Regions from separate parts of the Bradyrhizobium sp. MI1.4 genome, predicted to be linked through region 2. Evidence: riboswitches for the same ligand, from Rfam matches in the RefSeq annotation. Region 2 holds a riboswitch; the other holds the start of a gene.
What was found. A riboswitch is a leader RNA that binds a small molecule or an ion and turns the genes downstream of it on or off. The one in region 2 is predicted to bind cobalamin.

Region 1: another riboswitch for cobalamin. It lies ahead of metE (5-methyltetrahydropteroyltriglutamate--homocysteine S-methyltransferase); the one in region 2 lies ahead of AC0L23_RS24325 (DUF1636 family protein).

The regions. Positions count from the first base shown of each region.
Region 1 is NZ_JBVVPP010000002.1:396,203-400,824, forward strand. It holds gene AC0L23_RS04155 (EAL domain-containing response regulator) at 1-129, shown strand, start outside; gene AC0L23_RS04160 (4Fe-4S binding protein) at 706-909, shown strand; cobalamin riboswitch at 1,695-1,894, shown strand; gene metE (5-methyltetrahydropteroyltriglutamate--homocysteine S-methyltransferase) at 1,994-4,309, shown strand.
Region 2 is NZ_JBVVPP010000025.1:20,114-24,735, reverse strand. It holds gene cobN (cobaltochelatase subunit CobN) at 1-907, opposite strand, end outside; gene cobW (cobalamin biosynthesis protein CobW) at 907-1,956, opposite strand; gene AC0L23_RS24325 (DUF1636 family protein) at 1,953-2,336, opposite strand; cobalamin riboswitch at 2,432-2,649, opposite strand; gene cobO (cob(I)yrinic acid a,c-diamide adenosyltransferase) at 2,690-3,325, shown strand; gene AC0L23_RS24315 (cobyric acid synthase) at 3,336-4,622, shown strand, end outside.

The DNA.
Region 1 (4,622 bases), on a different contig from region 2:
CAGGCTGACCTAATTGCCGTGGCCGAACTCGGCTTCGACCTTGCGCAGGGCCATCTGTTCGGAAAAGCCATGCCACTGAAGCAATTTGCACAGTCATCTTTCAACCCTGCTCCAGCTGGTCTAAAATAGTTGCGAGTGGCTGAGTGCGGCCAAGCGACGCTCACGAGCACCGCCATGCCTACTCGGCACCAGGCATGAGGCTGAGTGCAATTCGGTCTGCAAGGCCAGTGTCGCTCGTCCCGCCGCCACTTCATTTCCCTCCGAAGCTTGTTATACCACAAGCCCGTTTTGGCAAGCCTCCAGCGAGTCCTCCGCGCAGCTAGCGTTGCAGCCATGAGCGAGGCTTGCACAAACCTCCAGTCGGGGTGTGTGACCGGAGGTTTGCCGAGATCCAACGTAGACCTGCGTCCGTTGGCGGTTTTTGCCGTCGCCGGTTGAGGAAGCGTCAGCCTCGCTTGCCCCCGCGCTGACGTGCCAAACAAACCGACGGACGCTTCCAGCGTCAAGTCGCGACTGACTCTCGCAAGAGGGCCCGAGGGCTCGTAGCCTGAAATTGAAGCGACCTGTTGCTGTCGCAGATGCAACACGGTCTCAGACCCGGGACAGCCGAATTGGGCAAATTGCCCAACATTGAGCGCGTCTGCGTTTGGCACGGCATTTGAAAGGGATCGCCCATGGCATCGCTCGCCTAAGGAGTCGGAAGGCATGGCTTACAAGATCGTCGCTTCGCAATGCACCGTTTGTGGCGCATGTGAGTTCGAGTGTCCCAACGCGGCGATCAGTCTGAAGCGCGACATTTACGTTATCGATGCCAAAAAATGTACGGAGTGCGAGGGCCATTGCGACACGCCGCAATGCGCGGTGGTCTGTCCGGTCCCTGACACCTGTGTCCCGTCCAAGACAGGATAGGCAGCCCGCGACCAAAAGGCCTCATCGCTCGATTTCGCGAACGAAGTTGTAGATGTGGGACCTTGAGGAGACCACGACCGCATGGGGCGCATCGAGGTCGATTAACATCGTTATGAGCTTAAGGCGCTGAGCGACTCCGAGGAACCCCTCAAAGGGCTCTGTCGGAGGACACCGTCGAATTTGTCACGAACAAGGACAAGGCCCTCGATGCTCAGTGGCCGCGTTAAGGCCTATCGTCGCTCGCCGCGAGTCGAGGCGAGGCAGACCGGCGTCGAGCGGCCACCGACGCATCGAAGCCGACGCAAAAGTCGCTCAGCACGTGAACACCTAGTGCACCGAGAAGATCATCTTGGCCAACCTCACGGAGCGGTCGACCTCGTGCCTGGTCGCGGGCCCGCCGAACACCAAGGAGCCGACCTGATCATCCGTGCGGTCCTGGAGCAATCCGGCTTTCGAAATTTTTAGGGAGCCTCGTGGGCTGTGACCAAACGGATGCCGGCCGAGGATGATCGCACCTTCCTGACGCGCAGGTTCGAAAAGCTGCTGACGGAAGGTCGCCTCCTCGCGATCACACAGATACCGAAAGCGGCCCGGGTTCGTTCCGGTGGTGGAGCTCAACCGTTACGCGAGCAGGGAGCGAATGCATTTCACAAGCGGAGCCTCCACGGATCAGGGCGTGTTCACCAGGCCGCGAGCAAGACCGTCGTACCCGCCTAGTGCGCTCGTAATCGCTTGGGCAATGTCGCAGCGAGAATCGGTAGGTTGACGCATCGATCCTCGTGCGCATAATTTCAAGCCGTCGCGGTCTCCGGATTTCGTTTGATCCGGAGCTAAGAGGGAAGCCGGTGCAATGCCGGCGCTGCCCCCGCAACTGTAAGCGGCGAGCCGCTGTCCAACGAAGTCACTGAAGCCATGCGGCTTCGGGAAGGCCGGACAGCAGCGACGACCCGTGAGCCAGGAGACCTGCCTCGACAAGATATCGTCCACGGGCGGGGCGTCCCGGTGTGCGCCAAGCAGTTGTCGCTCACGCGATGTTCGCTGTCTGCGTCCGCCATGGCCTTTGCCCCAACATGGGGTCTAAGCTATGTCAATCCTTTCGCTTCCCGTTGCCACACTGGGGACGTCACGCATCGGCCCACGACGCGAACTCAAATTCGCACTCGAGAGCTACTGGGCGGGAAAATCCAGCGAAGCCGAGCTCCTCGAGGCGGGGAGTGGACTTCGTGCCGCTAATTGGGCACGGCAGAAATCCCGCGGTGCGACCGTCATTCCTTCGAATGACTTCTCGCTCTACGACCATGTGCTCGATACCAGCCTAATGGTTGGCGCCATTCCCGACGTTTACGGCTGGAACGAAGGTCCTGTGTCGCTTAAAACCTACTTCACCATGGCGCGTGGCGCTCAAGACGGTGGTCACGCTCAGCATGGGCCCGGCGTAGCCGCACAGGAGATGACGAAGTGGTTCGATACGAACTACCACTACATGGTGCCGGAATTTCACCAGGATCAGATCTTTAAGTATGCCTCTCGGAAGCCGATCGAGGAATATGAGGAGGCAAGAAGCCTCGGTTATCAGACGCGGCCCGTCCTAGTGGGCCCAGTCACTTTCCTGAAGCTCGGCAAAAGCGTAAATCCCGCATTCAATCCGCTGTCGCTGCTTGATCGACTCCTCCCCGTCTATGTCGATGTTCTCCGCGAACTAGCCTCGCGCGGCGCTGAATGGGTTCAGCTCGACGAGCCATGCCTAGTGATGGACGTCGACGAAGCATCTCGGGCCGCTGTCCGCCGGGCCTATGCTCATTTCGCTAAGGCCGTGCCGGCCCTTAAAATCATGGTGGCCACATACTTCGGGGGTGTCGGCGACAATCTTGAAACAGTCTTGGCCTTGCCCGTTGCCGGGGTTCATGTCGACCTGGTTCGTGCACCTGACCAGTTGGACGCGATTGTCGCCAGAGCAGGTAGAGATCTCGTGGTCTCGCTCGGTGTCGTTGATGGTCGCAACGTGTGGCGCTCTAATCTGCCGGCGCTACTCGACCAACTTGCTCCTATGGTCAAAAAACTGGGCAGGGACCGTGTTCAGATTGCCCCCTCCTGCTCGCTGCTTCATGTTCCGACCGACATTGAACTAGAGATCGATCTCGATCCCAATCTGAAGACGTGGTTGGCGTTCTCAGTGCAGAAGATCAAGGAACTTTCGATATTGGGCAAAGCGCTGGCTGGCCATGCTGCCGACGTGACCGATGAACTCACGCTCTCAGAGGATGCATCCGTCACCCGCGAAACATCGCCGAAGATCCACAGTGCGAACGTCGCCGGACGAATGGCCGCGATCGACGATAGCATGCGTCGCCGTCGCAGTGCGTTCACCCAGCGCGCCGACGTCCAGCGCGTCGCCTTCGCATTGCCGATGTTTCCAACCACAACCATCGGATCCTTTCCGCAAACGGCGGACGTCCGCAATGCGCGTGCAGCTCATGCGCGGGGAGCGCTGAATGACACGCAGTACGAGCAGCTTCTGAAAGCGGAGACAGCCCATACCGTGCATTGGCAGGAAGATATCGGCCTGGACGTGCTCGTACACGGTGAGTTCGAGCGCAATGACATGGTTCAATACTTTGGCGAGCAGCTGTTGGGTTTCGCATTCACCAAGCACGGCTGGGTTCAGTCTTATGGCTCGCGGTGCGTTCGTCCTCCTATCCTGTTTGGAGATGTCTCCCGCCCGAAGCCCATGACCGTTAAATGGTGGCGACATGCGCAGTCTCTGACCAAAAAACCCGTCAAGGCTATGCTGACCGGACCGGTGACGATCCTGAACTGGTCGTTTGTCCGTGACGACATCCCGCGGAGCGAGACATGCCGACAGATCGCTCTCGCGATCCGAGACGAGGTCATCGACCTTGAGGCGGCTGGAGCGACCATGATCCAGATCGACGAGGCTGCGTTGCGGGAGGGATTGCCACTGCGCAAATCGCAGTGGAAGGACTATCTAGATTGGGCAGTGGACAGTTTCCGTGTTTGCTCCTCCGCTGTCGCTGACGGAACTCAGATCCATACGCACATGTGCTATTCCGAGTTCAACGAAATCATCGATGCGATCGCAGCAATGGATGCCGACGTCATTTCAATCGAGGCGTCGCGCTCCAAAATGGAATTGCTCGACGCTTTCAAGAGCTACAAATATCCTAATGAAATCGGGCCGGGCGTCTATGACATTCATTCACCGCGCATTCCCGCAGCAGCCGAGATCAAGCAGCTGATTGTGTTGGCGCGGCAGCGGGTTTCCGATCGGCAGCTCTGGATCAATCCCGACTGCGGACTGAAAACTCGAAGATGGGAGGAGGTGCGTCCCGCGCTCGTCAATATGGTGGCCGCCGCACGCGAGTTGCGGGCCGAGGCATGATCGTACGGAGCGTGTCGCCAACCTATCTGTGAATAAGATGAACGCGCTTTGGGAGCTCGCGATAACCTTGCGAGCTTCCAAAGTTTCCAGCGCCTACGAATGCCGGTTTGCCCCGGCGGAGGCGATCGCATACAGCGGCGACAAGCTCGAATCCGGCGGACGACCGCATGCCGGCCATACCGATTAGGTGACATATTCCCAGTCACTTGCGCTCGACGCGAACCACGATCCTATCGCTTCATTTATCCATCCCATGGATGCGTCCCATCACAACAATCTATTTTACCGCCCTTGCGGAATTTCATACCTAATT
Region 2 (4,622 bases):
GGCCGCGGAGCGAGCTCGCCCAGTCCTCGCGGCGGGCCGTGGAGAGCGCGACCTGGAACACGGGGCAGGATGCGGCGTCGAACGGCGTCGTGCCGTCGTCGCCCATCGCCGAGAACGCGGTCGCATTGACGATCGCGGCCGGAGGATTTTGCGCGAGATATCCGCGCAACCAATCTGCAACGCCTGGAGCCTTCAGCGAGGTAACGAAGACACCAAACGCGTCGAACCCCTTCTCGCGCAATGCGGCGATCAGGGCATCGACCGGGCCGGTGTCGGCAGCGGTGAGATAGGAGCGATAGAAGGCCACGAGCGCGCGCGGCCTGCCCTCACCCGACGCCGGCGCGGCAATGACGCCGCGCGCGGGATCGTAAAAGCCCATCTCGGGCACGGTCATGTCGCCGATAACAGGTCCCGCATAGAGGCCCGAAGCCAGCGCAAGCTGCGCGATCGCGGCTTGCGATGGGACGGGGCCGCCGGTGTCGCAGAGCACCTTGAGCCGCCGCAACGTCGAGACCGGCAGGGTCGAATACGCGTCCAGCCGCGTATCGTCGCGGCCGTCGGCCGGCAGCACGGCCAGCACGATGCCGCGCTCCTTCGCCAGCTGCTGCAGGGCCGCGAGCCCATACGGCCAATAGGATTCCCCGCCGATCAAACGCACGAGAATGCCGCGCGCGTGCGCAAGCGTGCGTTCGACATAGGTGTCGACCGAGAGCGGATGACGAAGTTCTGCGAGATTGACGAGCCGCAGCGACGGCAGGCTGTCGCGGCCACGGCGCCAGCCGGCCGCGAACGCGGCAAGATCGGAATCCGAATACGAGAGCACCACGAGATCGGCCGGGTCCTGGCCAATGTCCCTTGGTATCGCGGTCTCCTCGAGACCGCGGCTCTCGCGGAAGACGACGTGCATCAGATACCGGATCCTGAAAGACCGAGTCCCGCCTTGATCGCGGCCTCGTCGATATCGCCGTGCTCGCCGATCACGACCAGCTTTGACTGCCTCGCACCCGCGCCCCAGGGCTGGTCGAACTGGTGGCGCACGCGCTCGCCCACCGCTTGCAGCAAGAGGCGCATCGGCTTGCCTTGCACCGCGATGTAACCCTTGACGCGCAGCACATTCTGCTCGCGCGCCAGACGCTGAACGGATGCAACCAGCGCTTCGATATCGGTGACCTCAGGAAGATCGATCACGACGGACGCAAAATCGTCGTGCTCGTGATCCTCTTCGCCGTCGTGATGCGAGGGACGCGCGGCGAGATCGTTCTCGGCGGCAGCACCGAGGCCGAGGATGAGGCGCGCGTCGATCGCGCCGTCGGTGATCGCCAGCATCGGCACGCGGCGCGACATCTCGGCGGTGATCGCCGCCTTGGCTGCTTCGAGGCCTGCCGCGCCCGCAAGATCGGCCTTGGTCAGCAGCACGATGTCGGCGCAGGCGATCTGGTCCTCAAACACTTCCGACAGTGGCGTCTCATGGTCGAGATTGCCGTCCGCCGCGCGCTGCGCTTCGACGGCGTCAGGGTCGGGCGCAAAACGGCCCGCGGCGACAGCTTCGGCGTCGGCCAGCGCGATCACGCCGTCGACCGTGATGCGCGAACGGATCTCCGGCCAATCGAACGCCTTGAGCAACGGCTTGGGCAGCGCCAGGCCCGAGGTCTCGATCAGGATGTGATCGGGCTTGACGGCCCGCGACAGCAGCTTCTCCATGGTCGGAATAAAATCGTCGGCGACGGTGCAGCAGATGCAGCCATTGGCGAGCTCGATGATGTTCTCTTCCGGGCAATTCGCATCGGCGCAGGATTTCAGAATCTCGCCATCGACGCCCTCGCTGCCGAACTCGTTGACGAGCACCGCGAGCTTCTTGCCGTTGGCATTGGCAAGCAGATGCTGGATCAGCGTGGTCTTGCCGGAGCCGAGAAAGCCCGTGACGACCGTGACCGGGACTTTTGCGAGCGAATTCATTCGGCGGCCTCCGGCACGACGGCCAAGGGGGAAATGGGGGGAATGCGGGCAAGCGATTGCTTGCGGAATATCTCCGGGCGGCTGCGCCAGGGCACGAGGCCGTCGGGCGCGGCCGCATAGGCCGCGGCGCCCGCGACCACATCGCTCGCATTCGCATCCGACAGACGGCCATAGACATAGGACCAGCGGCCGGGCGCGCTGAGCGCGACGGAGCAACCCTGGTTGCATGCAGACAGGCATTCGACGGGAACCACGCTGACGCCGTCGGGCACGCCGGCCTCGAGGATCGCGCCATGCAGGCGCTTGCCGGGCGTCGTCTCGCCTTCGCCAAGTGTCTCGCCGGCGCGGCAGGTAATGCAGACATGAAGTGTGACGGTCATCGCTTCTTCCAGAATAAACAGCGGGAAGCGATGAGGCCCACGAACCGTTCTTGCGAAGGCCCGTTTCCCCGTCGCGGAACACCCCGTCCGCCGGTCCAAAATCGTCCGCGTTGGCAGGTCTCCCGGCTTGCGGAGCAGGGTTTCCCCTTCGATCCCCGCCTTCCCGATCCCCAGGGGATCAGTGGCTTCGGGCATCTCTCCGGTCACGGTCGCGGGGGCGGCTGCATTTTGGAACCAAATCTTGCCGATTCGGACCCTATCGCATTCCCTCTTCGCCTGTCGTAGGACAGGAACCAACGCCGGGCCACCATTTGCCCCCGACCGCCTCTTGTCAAGCCGAAGGACCCCGTCCGATGACGCCCGAACCGGATACCCAGACGGCCGACGAAACCGACGCCCGCCACGCCTCGAAAATGGCGAAGAAGAAGGTCGCCCGCGACAAGATCATGGCGACCAAGAGCGGCGAAAAGGGCCTGATCATCGTCCACACCGGGGCCGGCAAGGGCAAGTCCTCTTCGGCCTTCGGCATGATCGTCCGCTGCGTCGCCCATGGCTTCCCCTGCGCGGTCGTGCAGTTCATCAAGGGCGCCTGGGACACCGGCGAGCGCCGCATGCTGACCGGCCATTTCGGCGACCTATGCCAATTCCACGCCATGGGCGAGGGTTTTACCTGGGAGACGCAGGACCGCGCCCGCGACATCGCCGCCGCGCGCGCCGGCTGGGAGAAGGCCAAGGAGCTGATCCTCGACCAGAATCTCCGCATGGTCGTGCTCGACGAGATCAACATCGCGCTGCGCTACGACTATCTTGACATCGCGGAGGTCGTCGAATTCCTCACGACGCAGAAGCCGCCGATGACGCATGTCGTGCTCACCGGCCGCAACGCCAAGGACGAGCTGATCGAGATCGCCGATCTCGTCACCGAGATGACGCTGGTCAAGCATCCCTTCCGCTCGGGCATCAAGGCGCAAGCCGGCGTCGAGTTCTAAGAAACTCGCGATGGCGCGCGCATTGATGATCCAGGGAGCCGGCTCGGACGTGGGCAAGTCGCTCATCGTTGCCGGCCTCGCACGCGCCTTTGTGCGACGCGGCCTGCGCGTGGTCCCGTTCAAGCCGCAGAACATGTCGAACAATGCAGCCGTCACCGTTGACGGCGGCGAGATCGGCCGCGCCCAGGCACTCCAGGCGCTCGCCGCCGGCGTCGAGCCGCACACCGACATGAACCCGGTGCTGCTCAAGCCCGAGACCGATGTCGGCGCGCAGGTGATCGTGCAAGGAAAACGCATCGCGACCGCGCGTGCGCGTGAATATGCGGCGATGAAACCGTCATTGATGGGCGCCGTGCTGGAGAGCTTCGAGCGGCTGAAGGCGCGCGCCGATCTCGTTCTGGTGGAGGGTGCCGGCAGTCCGGCCGAAGTGAACCTGCGCAAGGCCGACATCGCCAATATGGGTTTTGCGCGCAAGGCCGACGTGCCGGTCGTGCTGGTTGGCGACATCAACCGCGGCGGTGTCATCGCGCAACTCGTCGGCATCAAGACGGTGATCGACCCGGACGATGCCGCGATGATCCAGGGATTTGTCATCAACAAGTTCCGCGGCGATCCCACATTGTTCGACGACGGCTACAGACTAATCGAAGAAAAGACCGCATGGCGCGGCCTCGGCGTGCTGCCCTGGTTCGCGCGCGCCGGCGAGCTGCCGGCCGAGGATGCGCTGGGCCTGAGCGATGCGCGCAAACCGGGCCAATGCAAGATCGCCTGTCTCGCGCTGTCGCGAATCGCCAATTTCGACGATCTCGATCCGCTCAAGCTCGAGCCTGGCGTCGATCTCGTGATGGTGCGGCCGGGCGAGGCCATTCCCGGCGACGTGCGCCTCGTCATCATTCCCGGCTCGAAATCCACTCGTGGCGACCTCGCCTTTCTGCGCGCGCAGGGCTGGGACATCGATCTCCTGGCGCATTACCGCAGAGGCGGCCATGTGCTCGGCCTCTGCGGCGGCTATCAGATGCTCGGACGCAGCGTCGCTGATCCCGAGGGGATCGAGGGCCCCGCCGGCGACACACCGGGTCTCGGACTTCTGGATGTGGAAACGGTGATGAGCTCGGAGAAGACGTTGACACGCGTCGCGGCGCTGCATGCCGCCACCAATCAGCCGATCGAGGCTTATGAAATCCACATCGGCCGCACTGATGGGCCGGATCGCGCGCGGCCATTCGCAAGGCTGAATGGCGAACCGGAAGGCGCGATCTCGCGCGACGGACGCGTGCAGGGCAGCTATCTGCACGGC